3 regions of the Thalassotalea sp. PLHSN55 genome follow, and region 1 is predicted to be linked to each of the others. Evidence: predicted binding sites of a transcription regulator. Region 1 holds the regulator's gene; each other region holds the start of a gene.
What was found. Region 1 encodes LexA, which represses DNA repair genes until DNA is damaged. Its sites were predicted from a motif close to TACTGTATNNNNATACAGTA; they were not measured.
Positions count from the first base shown of each region.

Region 2: the regulator LexA is predicted to act here: its motif matches at 2,932-2,951, upstream of ruvA (Holliday junction branch migration protein RuvA).
Region 3: the regulator LexA is predicted to act here: its motif matches at 1,902-1,921, upstream of dinB (DNA polymerase IV).

Region 1 is NZ_JBPDIH010000003.1:76,553-84,741, forward strand. It holds gene ACRRSQ_RS06255 (SURF1 family protein) at 1-775, opposite strand, end outside; gene ACRRSQ_RS06260 (DUF2909 domain-containing protein) at 824-1,033, shown strand; gene ACRRSQ_RS06265 (cytochrome c oxidase subunit 3) at 1,226-2,107, opposite strand; gene ACRRSQ_RS06270 (cytochrome c oxidase assembly protein) at 2,131-2,670, opposite strand; gene ctaD (cytochrome c oxidase subunit I) at 2,711-4,318, opposite strand; gene coxB (cytochrome c oxidase subunit II) at 4,331-5,869, opposite strand; gene lexA (transcriptional repressor LexA) at 6,423-7,046, opposite strand; gene ACRRSQ_RS06290 (PEP-CTERM/exosortase system-associated acyltransferase) at 7,410-8,189, shown strand, end outside.
Region 2 is NZ_JBPDIH010000004.1:71,342-79,530, forward strand. It holds gene tolQ (protein TolQ) at 1-235, opposite strand, end outside; gene ybgC (tol-pal system-associated acyl-CoA thioesterase) at 225-635, opposite strand; gene ruvB (Holliday junction branch migration DNA helicase RuvB) at 1,211-2,218, opposite strand; gene ruvA (Holliday junction branch migration protein RuvA) at 2,272-2,889, opposite strand; gene ruvC (crossover junction endodeoxyribonuclease RuvC) at 3,000-3,527, opposite strand; gene ACRRSQ_RS08955 (PrnB family protein) at 3,888-5,099, shown strand; gene ACRRSQ_RS08960 (aminotransferase class V-fold PLP-dependent enzyme) at 5,086-6,207, shown strand; gene nrdG (anaerobic ribonucleoside-triphosphate reductase-activating protein) at 6,211-6,678, opposite strand; gene nrdD (anaerobic ribonucleoside-triphosphate reductase) at 6,782-8,189, opposite strand, start outside.
Region 3 is NZ_JBPDIH010000015.1:65,628-73,816, forward strand. It holds gene nqrM ((Na+)-NQR maturation NqrM) at 1-101, shown strand, start outside; gene gnd (decarboxylating NADP(+)-dependent phosphogluconate dehydrogenase) at 181-1,635, opposite strand; gene dinB (DNA polymerase IV) at 1,937-2,998, shown strand; gene ACRRSQ_RS19895 (methyl-accepting chemotaxis protein) at 3,123-4,589, shown strand; gene ACRRSQ_RS19900 (DUF6436 domain-containing protein) at 4,573-5,106, shown strand; gene alaS (alanine--tRNA ligase) at 5,626-8,189, shown strand, end outside.

The DNA.
Region 1 (8,189 bases):
CCACACCGCTGGCCCAGAGCATTAACAACAACCACGCAGTGGCTAAACTAAACCATTGAAATGCATAACCTCTGTGTTTTTCTGGTGGCATAACAATCGGTTGCCATTCTTTCAAATATCCTACATTGGTGTTGTCATCAAGGTATATCACAAAGGGCAACAGTGATTTTTCAACCAATAATGCCATTTTATCTAGCTCTATTTGCTGAATACGCATTGGCCACACTTGCTTAGTAAAATCTTGCGCCATTAACATAATGCCTGATTCAATATAGCGCACATGACCACTTAATTGATGCTGCCCAGTAATTGGCACTACATCGGGTAATTTTTGTCGATCAATCGAGCCCTTTACCCAACCTAAATTAACGATGACGGCATATTGCTCAACCGTGACCAGTTGCAATACGCGGTAACCGAGCTCACCATTGTTAACCTGATTGTCTAATAGGAACAGCACGTTTGGATCAAAGTTACCTGCAAGTGACACAGGAAAGTCATTAAACTGTTCGACAAACTTTTCTGTTAATTCCTGCTCTGGCTGATAGTTCTGCATTGCTAACATATCCAGTAGCGGCAAAGCTTGCTGACCACTAAATTGCGTAATACGTGCTAGTCGTTGCTCTTTTTCAACCGCCCTAGCTGATTGCCACATACCGAGTTTTATCAGCCCAGCAAAAACTACTAAAGTTACAATGAGCCATGGCAAACGAATATTTGCTAGATTTATTCGACTTTGCCACAATGGTTGTGCTGATGACTTAACTATTGGCACGGATAAAAGTTCCCTTACAACAATTACAACAAAGTACAGGAGCAACAAATGATATTTAAAGCCGTCATCATCTGCCTACTAGCATTTATGGTTTATAACTTATTCAAAGCTATGGTTATCATGAATAAAAAAGGCGATAACCAAGTGTCTATGTCTAAATTTATTGACCGCCGATTAATGTTTTCAGTCGCCATTGTATTGTTATTACTTATTGGCTTAATGACCGGCTTAATTACCCCAAACCCTCGCCCTTATTAATCACTTCGTTAGCGTCAAGTTCCAAGCTAAAAGTTTCAATTTGTTAGCTTAAAACTTCTAGCTTCTAGCTTCTAGCTTCTAGCTTCTAGCCAAGTGACGCAGTAAATTCGTTTTAGTTCAAGAAGAAGGCACGGAGTTGACGATAGTCAATGAGTACCTTCGCCGCAGAAATTAAATGAATTAGCCAGTCACCTACAATATGTAGACGAAGACAAACAATATAACCCACACCACATCAACAAAATGCCAATACCAACTCGCAGCTTGGAAGGCAAAATGATTATCTGGAGTAAAGTGCCCTTTTAATACGCGGAAAAACATCACAATTAACATGATGGTACCAAGCGTTACGTGCATGCCATGAAAACCGGTCAGCAAATAAAAGGTATTGCCATAAATCCCACTGGTTAAATACAGCTGCATTTCTTCAGAATATCCGTGTGCATACTCTTGCACTTGAAAGTACAAAAACACTAAACCTAATAACACGGTAATACCCAGCCAAAGTTTAAGCTGAGGCCGTTTATTTTTCTCTAAAGCGATATGTGCAAAGTGAGCGGTAATTGAAGAGGTTAATAACAAAATAGTGTTTATCAGGGGTAAACCGTACCACCCCATAGCGGTTGTAGTGGTGCCGTCAGGTGTTTTTAGCAGCGGCCACTGCGCAGTAAATTCAGGCCAAAGCACTTCGCCTGTCATAGCATTATTACCGGCACCGTCTAACCAAGGTACTGCAAATGTTCTTGCGTAAAATAATGCGCCAAAAAATGCCGCGAAAAACATCACTTCTGAAAAGATAAACCAACTCATACCTTGTCGAAACGAGTTATCTAATTGGTGTGAATATTTTCCCGACATCGACTCGTTTATCACATTGCTAAACCAGCCATACATCATGTAAATCACTAACGCGATGCCAGCTAATAAAATATAACCACCACCACCTTCTTCGCTATTTAAATTAGAGACATAGCTGCCCGCACCAATAGCAATTAAAAATAAGGCTATTGCGCCAACAATTGGCCAATGGCTTTGTGCGGGTACATAATACGTTTCATACTTTTTTGTTGTCATTGTTGTTCCCTTTTCTCTAGGCGCTAACTAGCCACTTGTTCGGTAATATCGTACAAGGTATACGACAAAGTCAGAGTACTTACCTCGGGCGGCAGCTCAATATCTACATAAAACTGCAAGCCCATTTCTACGTCTTCACTGGCTTTTAATGGTTGCTGAGTAAAACAAAAACATTCAATTTTTTGAAAGTAATTAGCAGCAATTCCCGGAGACACCGACGGCACGGCTTGCCCGACAATGTCATAAGTGGCTTTATTTTTAGCGTAAAACTTAACAAACTTTGTTTCACCCGGATGAACTTTCATTTCATTTATTATTGGCTCAAACTGCCAAGGAATACCTTTAGCCGTTCGAGTAATAAACTGCACAGTGACGGTACGAGAAGTATCAATACCATCAGCAGATATTTGCGCCGCTGTGGTATTGGTTTTCCCGTTCAATCCGGTGATATCACAAAAAACATCGTATAAAGGCACTAACGCAAAGCCAAAACCAAACATAGCAAACACAATAACGACCAATTTTTTGATCACTTTTTTATTTTCTGCCTGCGCATTGTTCATGGCTGGTTGTTCGGTGTCTTTATTCATAAAGATGCTCTACCTAATCAATTTTTGGTGGTGTACTAAAGGTGTGATAAGGCGCAGGACTCGCAACCGTCCACTCTAGCCCTTCAGCACCATCCCAAGGTTTTGCTGGTGCTTTTTCACCACCACGAATACATTTGATCACCACAGCCAAGAAAATAAGCTGAGATAAACCAAAGGCAAAACCACCAATACTGACCCACTTATTAAAGTCGGCAAATTGCAACGCATAATCAGGAATACGACGTGGCATACCTGCTAGTCCTAAGAAGTGCATTGGGAAAAACAGTAAGTTCACCGAAATTAATGAACACCAAAAATGCCAGCGACTTAAGGTTTCGCTGTACATATGCCCTGTCCATTTAGGTAACCAGTAATAACTCGCTGCATAGATAGAAAACAATGAGCCAGTAACAAGTACGTAATGAAAGTGAGCAACCACAAAGTAAGTATCATGATATTGAAAATCTACCGGCGTCATCGCGAGCATCAAGCCAGAGAAACCGCCAATGGTAAATAAAATCACAAAAGCAATTGAAAATAACATCGGCGTTTCAAAGGTCATCGCGCCACGCCACATAGTGGCAACCCAGTTAAAGACTTTTACACCTGTTGGTACCGCTATCAACATGGTGCAGTACATAAAGAATAACTCACCAAATAACGGCATGCCGGTGGTAAACATGTGATGCGCCCAAACAATAAACGACAACAAGGCAATAGACGAAGTTGCGTAAACCATTGAGCTATAGCCAAACAGTTTTTTACGTGAAAATGCCGGAATCGTAGTTGAGACGATACCAAAGGCAGGCAAAATCATGATGTAAACTTCAGGGTGGCCAAAGAACCAAAAAATATGTTGGAACAAGACAGGATCACCACCGCCAGCAGCGTTAAAAAAGCTGGTACCAAAATAGGTATCGGTTAATAACATAGTGACTACCCCTGCCAAGACGGGCATCACCGCTATTAACAAGTAGGCAGTAATGAAAAATGTCCAAACAAACAATGGCATTTTCATGTAGGTCATGCCTGGTGCACGCATATTCATGATGGTAACCACGATATTAATCGCGCCCATAATCGATGAAATACCCATAATATGCACAGCAAATACAAAAAATGCCGTACTACCATTTGAATAAGTGGTTGATAGCGGCGCGTAGAAAGTCCAGCCAAAATTAGGCGCGCCTGACTCCATAAAGAAAGAGCCGATTAAAATAGAAAAAGCGAATGGTAATATCCAAAAGCTCCAGTTATTTAATCGAGGTAACGCCATATCTGGCGCCCCTATCATCATAGGTAACATCCAGTTTGCTAAGCCAGTAAATGCCGGCATTATCGCGCCAAATACCATAATCAAGCCGTGGACTGTGGTTAACTGGTTAAAAAAGTCTGGTTCAACTATTTGCAAACCCGGCTGAAATAATTCAGCGCGGATCACCATAGCTAAGGCGCCACCCGTTAATAACATGATGAAAGAAAACCACAGATACAAAGTACCAATGTCTTTATGGTTGGTGGTATATAGCCAGCGTTTTAAACCGGTCATTTTATGATCATCGTGATGCTCGTCATGCGAATCATGATCATTAGTCGTATCGTTAAGAACGTCTGTTGTCATTATAGTTACTCCCTATTTCGCACTTGCCGCATCAACGTCGGCAGCTTGTATTAAATCACCGGTGTTATTACCCCAAGCATTACGCTCGTAAGTCACAACTGCTGCAATTTGAGTTTTAGTTAATTGACCACCAAATGCAGCCATAGCAGGATTTTTCGCACTGCCATTAATCACCATATCAAGGTGGGCATTAATATCACCGGTAACGATTGCACTACCGATAAGTGATGGAAATGCAGGAGGAATGCCCGCGCCACTTGCTTGGTGACAAGCGCTACAGCTGGCGGTGTAAACTTGCTCGCCCATAGCCATCATTTCATCAAGGGTGTAAGTTTTTGTTAGATCTTCAACCGCCGGTGCGCTTTCCGCTACTTGTGTGGCGACATCATCAACAACATCCATTGCCGCTGATTTTATTTGTTCAACTTTGCCCGCAGGAGTTGAAGAATCATCAGCAGGAAGTCCCTTAACATCAGCAGCTTGCACCATATCTCCGGTATCGTTGCCCCAAGCATTTCGCTCGTAAGTAACAACGGCAGCAAGTTCTTTTAAGCTAAGTTGTTTACCATAGCCTTGCATTCCAGTGCCAGCACGGCCGTTGACGACAATATCAATATGAGCTTGGATATCGCCGGTGGCAATTGCGCTGCCTTTTAGTGCAGGAAATGCTGGAGGAACACCTAAACCAGTGGGCTGATGACATGCAGCACAATGTGCCATATAAGTGGTTTCACCTAAGCTCATTAATTCATCCATAGACAAGGATGCATTTAACGATTGCTGCTCAGCTGCTAAAGCCTGTGCAGCTATGTCGCGTTGCTCAACTAGCCATTTTTCATAATCGGCTTCAGATCGCACGTCGACAACTACCGGCATAAAGCCATGATCTTTACCACAAAGCTCTGCACATTGGCCGCGATAAATACCGGGTTCATCAACTTTGGTCCAAGCCTCATTAATAAAGCCTGGATTAGCATCTTGCTTAACCGCAAAAGCTGGCACCCACCAAGAGTGAATAACATCGTCTGAGGTAATTAAGAATCGAACTTTTTTATTAACAGGAATAACAAGAGGTTTATCAACTTCAAGTAAGTAGTGCTCGCCCTTTTCAGCGTTATCACTTACTTGATTTTCGTATTGCTCTCTAGGGGTTGAAAGCACTGAATAGAATTCTATATCTTGGTCAAAGTACTTATAGTGCCATTTCCACTGCGAGCCAGTAATTTGAATAGTAACATCTGAATCGTCATTATTTTCCATCTCAATTAATGTACTCGTGGCAGGCACTGCCATGGCAATTAAGATGACAATCGGAATTGCGGTCCAGAGGATCTCGACCTTAGTACTTTCATGAAAAGTGGCTGGTTTTACCCCTTTAGATTTTCGATGAAAAATCATCGACCAAAACATTGCGCCAAATACAACAAGACCAATAGCAGTACAAATGTACATCACCATCATATGCAGGTCATAAACCTCCCTGCTAATATCTGTTGCGCCCTTTGTTAAATTTAACTGCATGTCGGCCCAAGCTGAACTAGAAAATAACATTCCTAGTAGCAACCAAACCTGGTTACATCTCTTCACTCAACATCTCCTTCTGCTTGTAAAAGCAAAACAGAACGTTTTGAAGCAAACAACTTAATTACTTATATTGGTTCTGTTTGGTTTTCTTATTATTATTTCCAACGTAAGGTAGAAACCACGCATTTACACCACGCTTTCTTCTATTTTCTTATTATCATTTTGTCTATTTGCTGTACTAGAATTACTTAAATTTTATTCAAGGTCTAGTTTTTTTATGACATAGATCAACAAAAAAACCTGTGATATCAATAGAGTATCTACTCTAGGAACGAATAAAAACGGACATATATATTCGTGATAAAAATCACAAAAAATTTGCTTCAGGCGAAGAGGGCTCTAGTGTTGAGCTGATTAAATAAACAACAATTTATTGAAAATAACGAGAGTATTGGCGGAGACAAAAACAAAAAATACGACATAAATTATGTCGTATTTAAGACTCTGTTTTTCTAGGCTTATCATTTAAGTTGAGGAAAAATATCTTAGTTAAAGCTGAAATAATAAAATTTAGATATGTTTACATCCAATCGGCAGAGCGAATAACCCCAACGGCGATCCCTTCAACATTGAAACTTTGGCTCGCTAGATCAACAACAATTGGAGAGAAATCTTCATTTTCGGCGTGTAAATAAACAACATTACCTTCACGCTTGAATCGCTTCACGGTAACGTCATCTTCAACTCTTGCCACAATAACTTGCCCGTTTTGCACATCACTGGTTTGATGAACCGCTAACAGGTCACCATCCAAAATACCGATATCCTTCATACTTTCACCATTTACCCGAAGTAAATAGTCTGCTGAAGGACGAAATAAGTTACCATCAATTTTATAATTTTCTTCAACATGCTCTTGCGCCAATATTGGTTCACCAGCAGCGACTCTGCCGATAAGTGGCAACCCCTCTTCTTCAATGAATTCTTCAGCTAGGCGAATCCCACGTGACGTGCCAGGCAACATTTCAATATAACCTTTTTTGGCTAACGCTTTTAAGTGTTCTTCCGCAGCATTAGCTGACTTAAAACCAAAAAAATCAGCTATTTCTGCACGAGTTGGCGGCATACCTGTAGCTGATATTTTTTCTTTTATTAGATCAAAAATCTGCTGTTGACGGGGGGTTAATGGTTTAAGCTCAGTCATTATATTTGCCTGTAAATATGAACAGTATACCTGTTATTGTATACAGCCTTTTAATAAAGGCAAGCTTAACATTGTGTAAAACGAAATTTTACACAACTATTGGCGCTGTTTTTAACTAATACACCTTTTATAAATGAAAGACATGACTTTTATTTTGTAACGACACCAAACTAACTAACCTCTTTAGTTTCAAACAGTAAGCTATAGAGAGCTTTCGTATTTTTTCTCATTAGTAACATCAAAAAAGTATTTAAATATAAAGGAAAATATTGAGTTACTAGTATATTATTAGTAAGAGATGACCTAAAGTTACATATTCGTACATATTGGCTGTTATTTTTACCAATTGATATTGAGGGAAACATGAGTTCTTATTCTATTGCTGAAAACTTCAATCAGTATTTCAAAATAAAATTTGCAAGCACCAAGGAACTCCAGCAAGAAGCATATAAAATTCGTTATGGTGTATATAGTGAAGAGCTTGGCTGGGAAGAACCAAACCCATTGCATATGGAATCTGATGAATGTGATAAATATGCCTATCACTGTTTATTAGAACACCGAAGAACTGGGGTATTTGCAGGGTGTATTAGATTAGTTATCCCACCAGCTGAAGATCCCGAAAAAAAGTTGCCTTTTGAAGAGCATTGTTTAAGTAGTGCAAAAACAGAAGTATTAGACACAACAACTTTACCACGTGGTGGCTTCGGTGAAATTTCACGATTAGCCGTACTTGCTTCGTTTAGGCGTCGTGAAAAGGAAAAGCAAGTTCCTTTCGTATTAAACGACGTTAATATGGACAACATGTATAGTCCCGAGGAAAGACGTAACTTCCCTAATATTGCGATGGGTCTATATTTAAGTGGCTTAGCTATGGCTACAATTTTTAATCATGTCGGTCTTGTTGTAATGATGGAGCCGAGATTAAATCGACGTCTAATTCGTTTTGGCTTGCCCTTTGAGCAAATTGGTGACGAAATGAATTATCACGGCCAGCGCGCGATGTTTTTTCTCGCTCGAGAGAAATTCGACACTGAACTAAATGATGAAATAAAGAAGCTTTATGCGATTTTATATGATGACCTCGCTTCTCAAATTTCATTAAGAAAATTTTCAAATAATGCAGAATTCAACTTGCCAGAT
Region 2 (8,189 bases), on a different contig from region 1:
TGCCGTCGATATGTTCTCGTGCTGAAATTTCACTATAAAGTTTACTTAAATCAGCACCACTCCAGAATTTGTCTTCAAATGTTTGAAGTTGAATTTGAGCATTTTTCAATATTTTACGGCGTTGAATTATCATCGCCCAACAAGCGATTGAAAAGCCCAACAAAATCAGCATAACTGATTTAACCAATAAACTTGCCTGTAAAAATAAATCAAAGAATGATATTTCAGCGTGCACCTTCAAATGCTCCTAATATTGCTTGGGGAATCGCACACGGTTTTGCCCGTGCTAAATTTACACAGGCAACTAAAACGGTTGCTGTGCAAAGTAACGTATTTTCTTGGTTGGTGATTTGCTGTGTAAAACGCAAACTGGCGCGTTTTAGCTCGCTAATTGTTGTAGTTACGTTGAGCAAATCATCTAATTTTGCCGAAGCAATATTATCCATTTCCACCCTTCTGACCACAAAACCTATATTTTGTTCTAAAAAGAATGATTGATTTATACCAATTTCACGTAACATTTCAGTTCTAGCGCGTTCAAAGAACTTTAAATAGTTAGCATAAAAAACAATGCCACCAGCATCAGTGTCTTCATAATAAACTCTGATAGGAAATTGATTTTTTTTATTCGACATTTAGTTTTTATTCTAAAGAAACGTTGCGCAGTGCGGTAATGATAATAGATTGTACACATCACTAACAAGCCCGAAGCGCCCATGTTCTGTGTTTTATTTGTAATAAAGTAAGAATTGGTTACAATCGCCACCTCTTCGCATTAGTTTTTCTAATGCGAAAGCGGTATTTTTTTTAGTTTGAACAGATCGGATGACTATCCTAAAATTACACCATGTTTTGAATTAGCCAGTAATAGTTAGTTCCCATATTACTGATTAACTCATTAGAATAGTAAATTTTCTATTCGCTGTTTTACCCCTTGTTTTATCATGACTTCCTTATATCGACTTAATTATAAGTTGGCCCACATAAGTTTTTATGTGGGCTTTTTTTTTTGCCTATAAGAAAAGAAAATGACAAAAGCAGACTAGTGAATAAACAAAATATTTGCGACTTCAAATGAGAAATGAGTGTTTATAAAGCGCTATAGCATTGATTAATCTATTAGAAAAATCACTTATCGTATAAATGTGAATTTTATCCAAAAAAATAAAAATTCACATTTAAATTGCAATGAGTAACCAAATAAGTGAGTTTACTTGTCGATTTTTACTTTTCCAAAGTGTTGAAAAGCGCGATCGGTTACGATTCGACCGCGTGGTGTACGCTGCAAAAAGCCTTGTTGAATTAAAAATGGCTCGATTACATCTTCTATGGTTTCACGTTCTTCACCAATAGCTGCAGCAACATTATCAAGACCTACCGGGCCACCTTTGAAATTATCAATAATTGCGTTAAGTAGCTTTCTGTCCATAATGTCAAAGCCTTCGTTATCAACTTCTAACATAGTTAATGCTGAAACTGCAGTGGCGGCATCAACAATGCCCGCAGTTTTTACATCCGCATAATCACGTACACGTCTTAATAAACGATTGGCAATGCGCGGTGTACCGCGAGAGCGTTTGGCCACTTCAAATGCGCCCTCTTCATTTATAGTTAAATTTAGGAAATGGGCAGAACGTTTGACAATATCGGTTAAGTCTTTGGTTTTATAAAACTCTAATCGCTGCACTATGCCAAAGCGGTCGCGTAGTGGTGACGTTAACGCGCCCGCACGTGTCGTTGCGCCGATTAGGGTAAATGGCGGTAAGTCTAATTTAATTGACCGAGCAGCTGGCCCTTCACCGATCATAATATCGAGTTGATAATCTTCCATCGCAGGGTAAAGTACTTCTTCAACCACTGGGCTTAAGCGATGTATTTCATCAATAAATAATACGTCGTTTTCTTCAAGGTTAGTTAACAAGGCGGCTAAGTCACCGGCTTTTTCTAATACGGGGCCTGAGGTGGTGCGAATATTTACGCCCATTTCATTGGCCACTATATTAGCAAGTGTCGTTTTACCTAAACCCGGAGGACCAAAAATAAGTAAGTGATCTAAAGGCTCACCGCGTTTTTTAGCGGCAGGAATGAAAATTTCCATTTGCGCTTTGACATGATCTTGCCCTGTGTAGTCTTGTAACATTTTAGGGCGAATAGCGCGATCAACAGTTTCATCTTCTACTGTTGCAACGGGCTGTATCAAGCGATCGGCTTCTATCATTTCTGAACCTATTTTGTGTTTGTTTTTTTTAGCTTCTAGCTTCTAGCTACAGTTTATATCATTGACTTTAACGCATCACGAATTAAATCTTCGCTCGTCATGCCTTGTTGATATATTAATTTAACCGCTTTATCGGCTTGTGCCGTGGTATAACCTAGCGACACCAAGGCATTAATTGCATCACCTTTATGATCGTTAGCAAAGCTAGTCTCTGAATGCGGCATAAGCGGCGCGGCATCGGTTGCAGGGGTATGAATATCGCCTTGCCAGTCTTTTAATCGGTCGCGCATTTCAATAAGCAAACGTTCAGCGGTTTTTTTACCCACCCCTGGAATTTTCACTATGGTGGTTAAATCGTCATGTACCACACAACTGACAAACTGATCGGCAGACATGCCTGATAAAATTGCGAGCGCCAGTTTTGGTCCAACACCGTTCACTTTAATTAACAAGCGAAACAGCTTACGTTCCACTTTATTAGCAAAACCGTATAACAATTGCGCGTCTTCACGTACGACAAAATGGGTATAAATAGTGGCTTCTTGGTTAATATCAGGCAATGAATAAATACTGGTCATTGGCATAGTTACTTCATAGCCAATGCCATGGCATTCTATTAATATTTCAGGAGCAATTTTTTCGATTAAAATTCCACGTAAACGACCGATCACAGCAAAAACCTAAACAGACTTATTATTTGGCTGACACCATACCACTAGATATTTATACAGTAAAGGTTTGAGCCGCTTATTTGCCACATTTTGCTTGCCAATTGGTGTCATTAGCGCAGTCGGCTACGAACAATTTTACTGGCTTGGCCTGAAAGTTTCTCAAGATATTCGTGGCTATGACCATGACAGAGCGCGACTGCAAGCGCATCGGCAGCATCTGCTTGTGGCGTACCGGGTAGCTTTAGAATCGATGTGACCATGTGTTGCACTTGGGTTTTATCAGCGGCGCCGGTGCCAACCACCGATTGTTTTATTTGCCGAGCTGAATATTCAGCAATGCTTAAACCCGATTGTGTTGCGGCAACAATAGCGGCGCCACGCGCTTGACCAAGTTTTAGCGCTGAGTCAGGGTTTTTCGCCATAAACACTTGTTCAATGGCAAACATGGTCGGTTTGAATTGAATAATTAATTCAGACACGCCAGCAAAAATGGTTTGCAAACGATCACCTAAATTGTCGCCGGCTGCCACCGCTTTTATACAGCCACTGCCCAAATACGTAAATTTCCGCCCTTGTTGTTGAATTACACCATAGCCAGTTAACCGAGAGCCGGGATCAATACCTAAAATAATATTCATGCAAACTTTATATAAAATAACGATGGGCAAAGTTTACCGTATCAGCTTTGTGACTTCACGATATTTAACGTTCTTGTGTCAAAGCCCATTTGTAAAAATTGGCGGAAAGTTTTCTGTGCACAACTACAACTTTTATTGCCCCGCCCCACATCAGCAAAAGTTGCTTTTAACGCTAAGTCGATGTTTTATTAATAAAGTCTATTGCTCTGTATTTTATTCTGGCTTTTGCAAAAATGAGCAATATCCGTGCAAAATGAAAAGCACTAGACCTTTATAACAATAACAATATTTGTCAACAATATCGCTGAGCGCGGTCATAACAATTAACTATGGCAACCGCAGCGTAGCTCAGGAGCTTGCATGCATAACAACCAAACAGCGACCGTTAAAAAGCTCGATCAATGGATCCGTGGTGAATTTAAAGAATTAAATACTCGCCTAGACAATATCTACTTTGATCAAGATGACCGCAGTGATGTAAATTTACAACCTCAACTGACCAAACCATTAACCAAAAAATTAACCGATACCGGTCAAGCACTCATCAGCGACGTCTTAAAGGAAGGAAATACCGACAACGGTTTTGACTCAGGTTATGATTTATTAGGTAATGTTGGTATTTACATGGCCGCTTGTCGACGTCATGAAATAACCGAACCTTCGCGCGAAAAAAAGTCGCCATTAATTGAAGCCTCTGCGTTGGCAATGCAAATTGGCGCATCACTTGGAGTTACGCCACGCTTTTCCACTAGCCATTTAACCACACACAATTTAGCGGTGAATGGCGAGTTTAAAAGCTTTACCAGTTTAGACGATGAATTACTTTTTATTGACTACAATACCCGTGGTATTTTAGGCTATAAACGCTGTGCCGACGCATTAATTAAGTTGTTACCTTTGGGGATTTCTCACCCACTTGCTGCTGAAATGCTCACCATCGCCAAGCAAGCTCTTAATGAAGTTATACAACATAACGACATGTTATTTAAGTGTTTAAACCCACAACGCTTTTTCTATTGCGTGCGTCCTTATTACAAACCCTATCGCGTCGGCCAAAATGTCTATCGAGGTGCAAACGCGGGGGACTTTTCCGGCATTAATGCTATCGATTTGCTGTTAGGTTTGTGCCAAGGGCAAGATCCTTACTACTCACAAATATTGGTCGACAAATTTTTATTTATGATGCCCGAAGAGCAAGCCATATTGCGCGATTGTATGCGCAAACAAAGCTTGCTTGATGCATTATTATCGACCAATAAAAAACAAGTCGATAGCGACTGGTTTCAGCACAATGCACAACTCTTTTTGGAAGTTTGCCAACTACATGGCAGAGCGGCCACGCAACATCATCAGCAATTAGTGGAACGATTCATAAAACAAATGTCGGTTAATGAATCACCCGCTGCGTTAAAAAATATTACCGCCAGTGGTCCACCTTTGCCTGTACTACTTGCTTCATTAGAAAAGTTAAAAGATTTACGAACCGCAGCCAAACGTGAGGATATTCCAAGCAGATTTCAAGATATTGAAAAACTAAGAGGGTTAATTAGGTATTACGATGAAAACCTTTGAGCACCTGAGCGTTAAGCAGCACCGTCATTATTTTTTAAGCCATTCAGTAGGTTTGCCCTTTAAAGGCGCAAAAGAAAATTTTGACCATACCTTTTTTGACACATGGCAAAATAACCTTGAGCCTTGGCCAAAATGGTTAGCGGTTATCGACAATTTTCGTCAGCAATTAACCAAGCTATTAAATAGCAACCTAGATCAGTTATGCCCACAAACTAATTTATCGAGTGCGTTAACTAAGGTGTTATTTTCGCTACCTAAACCTAATGCTACAAAGTCAGTCATTTTATATAGCCAAGCTGACTTTCCTTCAATGGCATTTGTATTGCAACAAGCACAATCACTCGGTTACCAGCTGAAAAGCATTCCTTTGGCAGCGGATTTGGTTAATATTGAAACCTGGCAAAGGTATATTCAAGATGATGTGGCACTTGCTTTTATTAGCCATGTGCAATCGAATAATGGCTTAAAACTTCCCGTCGATAAAATCACCACCCTTTGCAAACATCAAAAAGTTACGTCGATTGTTGATGTTGCACAAAGCATTGGCGTACAGCCGATAGATGTTAAAACATGGCAAGCTGATTTTATTATCGGTTCGTCGGTTAAATGGTTGTGCGGTGGCTCTGGTGCAGGCTTTTTGTGGGTAGATCAGCAACAGCTTGCTCAATGCCAGCCAGTTGATGTTGGTTGGTTTTCGCATCAAAACCCATTTGAGTTTGATGGTGATCACTTTCAATATCACCAAAGTGCCTTAAGGTTTTGGGGTGGAACGCCCAGTGTCGCGCCTTTTGCAATTGCCGCCTTTGCCATTGAGCAAATTAATCTATTAGGGGTTGAGGCAATAAATGGTATTAATCGTGCTCATCAAAAGCGAATAAGGGCAGCTGTGAATGATGAATTTATTGTTTCACCTGAAAAGTTATCTCACTCGAGCGGCACGTTGATTTTGCATTTTAAAGATAAACATCAATCCATGATAGAGCGCTTAAAAGAGGTAAATATTGGTTTTGATCATCGCGAACAAGGCATGCGCTTGTCACCGCATTTTTATACAACCGATAATGAGGTTGATTATTTAATTAACCAGTTATCAAAACAGTTGCGATAAACATTACTCGGTAAGTTGATGAATAACTTGGTTACTACTACCGCGCCAAATAAGTTTGGCGTCTTTTAGTTTCTCTTCAAATTTGCCATCAACAAATACATCAACTAAATCAACAATGGCTTGCTGATCAGCACTCAACTTAGCAAGCGTATAGCCTGACCACAGCCAAATATCTTTGCCCACGCATTCTGTTTTTACCCGCTTAACTAACTTTAACACGTCTGCCGTATTGCTTGGGTGCAGAGGGTCTCCGCCAGATAACGACAAACCTCGGCGTTTAATGCGAGTATCATTTAAATCAGCGATAATTTGATCTTCTTGGATTTCAGTAAAAAGGCTGCCAGAGTCTAATCGCCACGTTGATTGATTATAACAACCACGGCATGCGTGCTCACACCCTGAAACAAACAAGGTACAGCGCGTGCCGGGCCCGTTAACCACATCGACCGGATAGTATTTATGAAAGTGCATAGCGTCTTTTTTACCGTATTCACCAATAAAATAAAAAAGCAGCCATGTAAAACGATGACTGCTTAACTTGTAAAACAGTGAGCCTTTTTAAAGCTCTGCCCAATTACATGTGCTTAACGCGACGTTTTACTTCTTCTTGCTTACCGTGGTTAAACGGGCGAGCATCTGGGCTACCTAAATAACCACATACGCGGCGGGTAACCGACACTTTTTCAGCATTATGATTGCCACAGCTTGGGCAAACAAAACCTTTGCTGGTACAGTCAAACTCGCCGGTAAAGTTACATTCATAACATTCATCAATCGGCGTATTGGTACCGTAGTATGGCACGCGGCTATAGCTGTAATCCCAAACGTTTTCGAGCGCTTCAACATTATGTTGAATATTCGGGTACTCGCCGTAACAAATAAAACCGCCATTAGCCACATTTGGGTAAGCCATTTCAAAGTCAATTTTGTCATACGGGTTAACTTGTTTTTCAACATCAAGGTGAAAACTATTGGTGTAGTAACCTTTGTCGGTAACGCCATTCATTACGCCAAATTCAGTGGCGTCAAGCTTACAAAAACGACTGCATAAGTTTTCACTTGGCGTGCTGTATAAGCTAAAACCATAGCCGGTTTCCGCTTTCCAACTGTCGGTTGCATTACGCAAATATTGTATAATTTCAAGCCCTTTTACGCGCAAGCTTTCGCTATCAAACATATGAGTTTCATCACCATAAAGCGCGTTAATGGTTTCATGCAAACCAATGTAGCCCAGTGAAATTGAAGCGCGGCCGTTTTTAAATATTTGCGCAACATTATCGTCGGCTTTTAAGCGCACGCCACAAGCACCTTCCATATACAGTACTGGCGCAACACGAGCTTTAACCCCTTCTAAGCGAGCAATACGAGTATCAAGCGCGCGGCGTGCTAATTGTAAACGTTCATCAAGTAAGCTGAAAAATGCCGATTCATCGCCTTTTGCTTCTATTGCAATACGCGGTAGGTTTAAGCTAACAACACCAATATTGTTGCGCCCTTCATGAATTTCTTGACCCTTTTCTTCATAGGTTGATAAAAAGCTACGACAACCCATCGGCGTTTTAAACGAACCGGTCACTTTCACCACTTGTTCATAGTTTAAAATATCTGGATACATGCGTTTTGACGCACATTTTAATGCCAAGCGTTTAATGTCGTAGTTCGGATCTTGGGCTTTATGATTTAGGCCATCTTTAATGGCAAACACTAATTTCGGGAAAATCGCGGTTTTCTTATTCTTGCCTAAACCGGCAATGCGGTTTTCAAGAATCGATTGCTGAATTAAACGTGACTGCCACGTTTCACCTAAACCAAAACCAAAGGTAACAAAAGGCGTTTGACCATTAGCGGTATGCAAGGTATTTACTTCGTATTCAAGTGATTGAAACGCGTCGTAACACTCTTTTTCCGTGCGCGCACGAGCAAATACTTCCGCGTTTGGAATATCCCATTCTTGGGCAATAGTTAAATGTTTTTCATAACTT
Region 3 (8,189 bases), on a different contig from region 1:
CGTGTAATTGCGACAACCCTTGTGAAAAGCGTCAAGAGCGTGAGCGCAAAGCGGCAGAAAAAGAAAAACTTCAGCAAAGCATTGATGTAAAAAATATTTGATATTTTTATCAATGGTTCAGTTATAAAAAAGGCTTAGTCATTAAATGACTAAGCCTTTTTTAATTGCATCATTTAGTGACTAAGCATCATAAGTTGAGCTTGCTGTGTCACCACTGTTTGCTGTCCATTTGGTATGGAAAAACTCACCGCGAGGTTTGTCAGTACGCTCATATGTATGTGCGCCAAAGTAGTCGCGCTGTGCTTGCAATAAGTTAGCCGGCAAGGTTGCATGACGATATGAATCATAGAATGCTAAACCAGCACTCATCGCAGGTGCTGGTACGCCATTAAGTACAAACTGCGCAATCGCTTTACGCCAGCTCGGCTGAGCAGTAATAAGTTGTTCGCTAAAGAACGAGTCTAGCGTTAAATTGGTTAGGGCAGGGTTATTGTCGTATGCGTTTTTAATGTCTTTTAAAAATACAGAACGAATAATACAACCGCCACTCCACATCATTGCCACACCACTGTTATTTAGGTTCCAGTTGAAATGATTTGATGCTTCACGCATTAACATAAAACCTTGTGCGTACGAGATTATTTTAGACGCATATAGTGCTTGCCCTAAAGTATCAATCCACGCTTGTTGATCTTCAGTGATTGGTTGAACTTCAGGGCCTGTTAAAATTTCACTTGCCTCAATCCGCTCGTCTTTTAACGCTGAGATACAACGTGAGAAAACCGCTTCACAAATTAACGTTACCGGCACACCAAATTCAAGGGCGTTAATGCCGGTCATTTTACCGGTACCTTTTTGGCCAGCTTTATCTAAAATTTTATCAATAACAAACTCGCCGTTTTCAGTGGTGCCCATAATGTCGGCCGTTATATCAATTAAGTAACTGCCTAACTCGCCTTGTTTCCACTGTTCAAACACTTGCTGAATTTGTAAATTATCAAGATTTAGCACATCTTTCATAAACTGGTAGGCTTCACAAATTAGCTGCATATCGCCATATTCAATGCCATTGTGAACCATTTTAACAAAATGACCTGAACCACTATCGCCAACCCAATCACAACAAGGTGTTCCGTCGTCAGTTTTTGCGGCTATTGCTTGAAAAATATTTTTAACATGTGGCCACGCTTCTTTATGACCGCCAGGCATAATGGCTGGACCAAAGCGAGCACCTTCTTCACCACCTGAAACACCCGTGCCAATAAATAACAAACCTTTTTCATCTAGATCATTGTAACGGCGAATTGAATCATTATAGTCAGCGTTGCCGCCATCGATAATAATGTCACCCTTGTCTAAATGCGGCACAATTTGTTCAATAAACTTATCTACCACTTCACCCGCTTTCACCATTAACATGATTTTTCGAGGTGATGATAAACTTGCGACCATTTCTTCAATACTTTTCACGCCGACTATATTGGTGCCTTTGGCTGCGCCATTAATAAAGTCGTCAACTTTTGAAGTGGTACGGTTATATGCTGCTACTTTAAAACCATTGTCATTCATATTTAAGATCAGGTTTTGGCCCATAACCGCCAGACCGACAACTGCAATGTCGCAAGAATTACTCATTATATTTTCCTATAAAGTGGGTTATTACTCAGTGCTAAACGACTAAGTTAATGCTAAGCAATGTTAATAAATAAAATAGTATCACTAATCTATATTGTTAACAATTTTCAATAATTAGTGTGACTTAAAAGTTCAATTAACCTTAACAATATTAAGTGAGTTTATTTTAAACATAATTGATATTAATACCAGAGATGTGAACTAGTGAAATAACTTTTTACACAAGGTTAGCTCAAAAAGTTTTGATAACCGATTAATTTTAATTATACTGTTTTTATATACAGTTAAGGTTTTGGTTTTTATGCGCAAGCTAATTCATGTTGATATGGATGCGTTTTTTGTTTCTGTTGAGATTCGCGACAATCCTGCGTTGGCGAATAAGCCTGTTGCCGTTGGTGGCAAGCGCACGTCGCGTGGCGTGATAGCAACCTGTAATTATATTGCACGTGAATATGGTGTGCGTTCTGCTATGCCAACAAGTATTGCACTGCAAAAATGCCCAAACCTTGTCTTAGTTCCCGGGCGAATGAGCGTATATAAAGAAGTAAGTCAGCAAATCCATCAAATATTGCAACGTTACACTTTACTTATTGAACCGTTAAGTTTAGATGAAGCTTATTTAGATGTGACTGATTGCACCATGTTTAATGGCTCGGCGACCTTGATTGCGCAAGATATCTGTTTGGCGATCAAAAATGAGCTGAACTTAACAGCGTCTGCGGGCATCGCGCCGATAAAATTTCTAGCAAAAATCGCTTCAGATCTCAATAAACCCAACGGCACTTTTACTATAGCGCCGAACGAAGTTGATGCTCACATACAGGCTTTGTCGCTTAAAAAAATTCCCGGTGTGGGTAAAGTGACGTTCGACAAACTCACCAAGTTCGGCTTTCACACTGGTGCTGATATTAGAAATGCTGACGAACACTACTTAGTGCAACACTTTGGTAAGTTTGGCAAAAAGCTTTGGCAACGCTGCCAAGGTATAGATCCGCGTGGTATTGAAACGTCAAGAATACGAAAGTCGGTTGGTGTTGAGCGCACTTTTTCAACGGATATTAGTGTTATAGAGGAGTTAGAACATATCTTGGCAGAAAAATTGTTGCCAGAGCTTGAGCTACGAAGCGCTCATTACCTAGAGCAACGAGCAATAAATAAGCTAGGTATTAAAATAAAATTTAACGACTTCCAGCAAACCACTAAAGAACATCAATACCATGAAATTGATTTACCTAAATTGCTTTTATTGTTGCGCGAAGCTTTGGCTAGAGGCCAGGGTAAGCCAGTAAGGTTGCTTGGTGTGCATATCGGTTTATCTGAAAAAATAAGTGACAATCGACAGTTAGCACTTACTTTTGATTAAGGTTTTTTTGATTTTTCGTGTGCGATAAGTGCCATATAATGTGTGAGACTTTCTTGATTTAAAGGTTGTTTAGCCTATCTTAATAAGAGGTGTTAATGCGCTTTACATTTAAGAGGGTCGCTCTATGAACAAAGAAAATAGGTTGTTTGTTTTTCTCTTTTTCGCCTTATTCATTGAGACAATTGCATTGTCCTTTGTTTATGGAACTTACCTTGAAGTGGTATTTGTTGGTTTGCCAGCCTTGCTCGTTCCACTTTATATGATCAAAACCGCACCAGGTGCAGATTTAACTAAACACACCGCAGCTATCGCTACTATGATTTTTGCCTGTTTGCATATTCATCAAATGAACGGCTTAATTGAAGTGCATTTTGAAATATTCATATTAATGGCATTTTTGATTATTTTCAGCGATTGGAAAATATTTATATCTGCCATTGTTGTAGTAGCAGTTCACCATTTATCTTTCTATTATTTGCAAATTGAAAATGTAGGCGTATATATTTTTGACCCTGATAGGCTTGCATTTACCACCGTTATTATTCATGCCGTATATGCAGTAATTGAAGCCTTTATTGCGGGCTTTATTGCTAAAACTCTGCATGACGATAGCATTGTTGGCAAAGAGTTATCTGATATTACTCAGCAGCTCACCAATGATGAAAATGCAATTGATTTAAAAATACGTTCGTCGATTAAAGGCAACAATATTCTAACCGGCTTTAATCAATTGCTGTCGTTGCTCGATACTGTAATTACAGATGTTAAAAAGCAAACTAATGAGTTGGTCAGTAACTCACAAAACTTAAATGAAGCAAAGCATGACTTAGAATCTTCGGCCAATGTCAGGTTACAAGAAACTGACTCTATTGCTTCAGCGATCGAACAAATGGCCGTAACGGTTGCAACAATTGCCAGAGATACTTCAGAGCTCAGTCAGCAAATGACATCTGCCAATACTCTAACCGAAACGACCAACAGTTGTATTAATGATATTAACGATCGCAATAATCACCTGATTGAAGCTTTACACAAAACCAGTGGCGAAATTAGTGAGCTATCTAAATCGAGTGAAGCGATCACCTTAGTATTATCTGAAATTACCAGTATTGCTGATCAAACTAATTTACTTGCATTAAATGCAGCGATAGAAGCAGCAAGAGCGGGTGAACAAGGCCGAGGTTTTGCTGTTGTGGCAGATGAGGTTAGGGCGCTGGCAAATCGTACTAAAGAAAGTACTGACAAAATAAGCGATACCATAGTGCAGCTAACGAACTATTCAAAGTCATCTACCCAATCTATGGGACAATGTATTGAAATAATCGATGTTGTTATTGAAGTGGCTAATGAGGCACATAATAAAATTCAAGAAGCGTCTACCTTAGTGTCGCAGGCGAACGATATCTCAATGTCGGTTGCAACCGCAGTTGAGCAGCAATCAGTAACCACAGATGGCATAGCGCAAAGTACTGAGAACTTGCGCGTTACTAGCCAAGACGATATGGCTAAAATTGATGGTTTGGCTAGTGAGGCCAGCAATATTGATTTGTCGTCTAAATCGTTAGAAAGCAACATTGCCAGTTTCAAATAACAAAGTAACAAGTATTCATTATTTGTTATTCGTATTGTGGCTAGCAGCAACTTTGTTTGCTGCTCACTATTTTATTAGTGCGCGTCTAGTTGCTTTTGATCCAGATAATCGTCTGATAAGTGTTAATAGTAGTGAGCTTATCGAACAAATGGCACAATTGTCTGTGCTCGAAGATAATGAACTTACCAATACGTTAATTCATATCACCAGCGAAAATTGTGCATGTAGTATTTACAGTAAGAAGCATAAACAAGACGTTAGCCAACAGGCTAAAGCTCAAGGGTTATCTGTGCTCAATGTAAATCTTCCTGAAACGTACAATAGTATTATTCCTTCAACACCCGCTGCCTTAATTATTGATAATACAGGGCAGCTTATTTATTTTGGTCCATACTCCGAGGGCTTAGCGTGTTCTTCCTCGAACGGATATATTGAGTTGGCGATGCAAAACTATCAACAAGGTTACAGCGCTAATTTAATTGTGGCAGATAGCAAAGGTTGTTACTGCAAAGTTTGATGCTGTTTTTAAAACAATATCAAGAATTTATAGATGGTCTTTGTCGCTTATTCCTGTATTTAATCACCTAGATAGAACAATTATTGGTTCTGCTCTCTTTTATAGGTAGAATAAGGCGCTTATTTTGCCAAAACGCCATTGCATTTGGCGTTGCACTTTCTTTCGCATAAAGATGATTAAAACGACTTAATGTGATGAATATGTGTGAGTTGTTCGCTAATGTTATTTGATTGATACTTTCGCTATTGCATGTGCGTATATAATCAACAGACCATTAATTGCTTAATTATTACTGAACTTAGTAAAAATGATGAAATTGATTGGTATCTTCAAGCAGAGCTTGCGTATAATAAGCGTTTTGGCATACAACAGATTAGCGCTTAATATAAGCAGCTAAAGGTGTCAGGTTTTTACAATATCGTGCTTTTTTGAGCAAACAAAAAATAGCAGCATTAAATCACGAATAATACCAATAGGTATGATTGAAATCGTATAAATTATCAAAGAGTTGGATAACCCATGATCAAGACCACGGCTGAGTTACGTCAGGCATTTTTGCAGTATTTTGCTTCCAAGCAGCATCAAATCGTTCCAAGTAGTTCGTTAGTTCCCGGCAATGATGCAACGTTATTATTTACCAATGCCGGTATGGTTCCTTTTAAAGATGTATTCTTAGGTGCAGAAAGTCGCAGCTATACTCGTGCGACGTCTTCACAGCGTTGTGTGCGCGCAGGCGGTAAGCATAATGATTTAGAAAACGTGGGTTATACAGCGCGCCATCATACTTTTTTTGAAATGTTAGGTAATTTCAGCTTTGGTGATTATTTCAAAACTGAAGCGATTCATTTCGGTTGGCAGTTTTTAACCGAAGTTTTAGGTTTACCAAAAGAAAAACTTTGGGTAACCGTTTTTGAAGAAGACTTAGAAGCAGAAAAAATTTGGATTGAAGAGATAGGCGTAGATCCTTCTCGTGTTGCGCGTATTGGCGCAAAAGATAACTTTTGGTCGATGGGTGACACTGGCCCTTGTGGTCCATGTACTGAGATCTTCTATGATCACGGCGAAGAAATCTTTGGTGGGCCTCCAGGAACACCAGATGAAGATGGCGATCGTTATATTGAAATTTGGAATCTTGTGTTCATGCAGTATAACCGTCACGCTGATGGCACAATGGAGCCATTGCCTAAGCCTTCTGTTGATACTGGGATGGGCTTAGAGCGAATCGCGGCAATTTTACAGGGCGTGCATAGCAACTATGAAATTGACATTTTCCAAGCGCTTATTGCTGATGCCGCAAAATTATTAAACTGTAATGACATTGAGCATAAGTCTTTGCGCGTTATTGCTGACCATATTCGTTCATGTAGCTTTTTAATTGCTGATGGTGTGATGCCGTCAAACGAAGGGCGTGGTTACGTTTTACGTCGCATCATTCGACGTGCAATTCGTCATGGTCACAAATTAGAAGCGAAAGGACATTTCTTCCATAAGTTAGTTGCGTCACTAGCGATACAAATGGGCGAAGCATACCCTGAGCTCGTTCAGCAGCAAGCGATTATTGAAAAGATTTTACGTATTGAAGAAGAGCAGTTTGGCCGCACGTTAGATCGTGGTATGGCGTTATTAGAAGATATTCTAACCGATCTGAAAGGCGATACTATTTCAGGCGACGATGTCTTCAAACTATATGATACTTATGGTTTCCCTGCTGATTTAACTGCTGATATTGCTCGTGAACGCCAGCTTAAAATTGACCACAATGGCTTTGACATAGCGATGGGCGCACAACGTGAACGCGCACAAAAAGCAAGCCAATTTGGCACAGATTATAATGAACAATTAAAATCTGATCACAACACAAACTTTAAAGGTTATAGCAGTAATTCGTACTCAGCGACGGTTGTTGAACTATTTAATAACGAAGCCTCTGTTGCCGAGTTAACGGCTGGCGAAGCGGGTATGGTGGTTTTAGATTCTACGCCGTTTTACGCTGAATCAGGTGGTCAAGTGGGTGATACTGGCGTATTGCACATTGATGATGGTGTTTTTGAAGTGACCGATACCATCAAACTAGGCAATGCATTTGCTCATAAAGGTATTGCTAAAGTTAATATTGGTGTAAATCGTCGTGTTAAAGCTGAAATTGATGTTGATCGCCGTGCTGATATTATCAAAAACCATAGTGCTACTCATATTTTGCATGCCGCTTTACGTAAAGTATTAGGCGAGCATGTAACGCAGAAAGGTTCATTGGTTGACCCAGACAAGTTACGTTTCGATTTCTCTCATTTTGAAGGCGTAACAGCACAAGAATTAAAAATAGTTGAAAACCTAGTAAACGAACAAATTCGTGCAAATGCTGTTCGCGAAACTAACTTAATGCAAATTGATGAAGCCAAAGAAAAAGGTGCGATGGCACTTTTTGGTGAAAAATACGACGATGAAGTTCGTGTGGTAACCCTAGGGGATTTCTCTACCGAATTATGTGGTGGTGTTCATGTAGAACGTACCGGTGATATTGGTGTTTTCAAAATCACTTCAGAAGCAGGTATTGCTGCTGGCGTGCGTCGTATTGAAGCCGTCACTGCGCAAAGTGCATTAAACTTTATTGATGAACAAGCCGCTTCTTTATCTACAGTAGCCGCTATGGTGAAATCGGATGTGGCTAGTGTGCCAAATAAAGTAGAAGGGTTAGTTAATAAAACCAAGCAACTTGAAAAAGAAATTACACTATTAAAGCAGAAGCTTGCCGCTCAAGCGGGATCAGACCTAGTTAGCCAAGCAACCGACGTTAATGGCGTAAAAACCTTAATCGCTCACCTAGAAGGCGTTGAAGCGAAGTCGTTACGTGGCATGGTGGATGACCTTAAAAATAAAATGGGTTCAGGCATTTTATTGTTGGCAACAGCCAACGGCAATAAAGTAAGTCTTATTGCAGGAGTTACCAAAGATCTTGTTGGTAAGGTAAAAGCTGGTGAACTTGTTAATATCGCTGCGCAGCAAGTTGGCGGTAAAGGCGGTGGTCGTCCTGATATGGCACAGGCAGGCGGTAGCCAGCCTGAAAATATAGAGACAGCAATTAC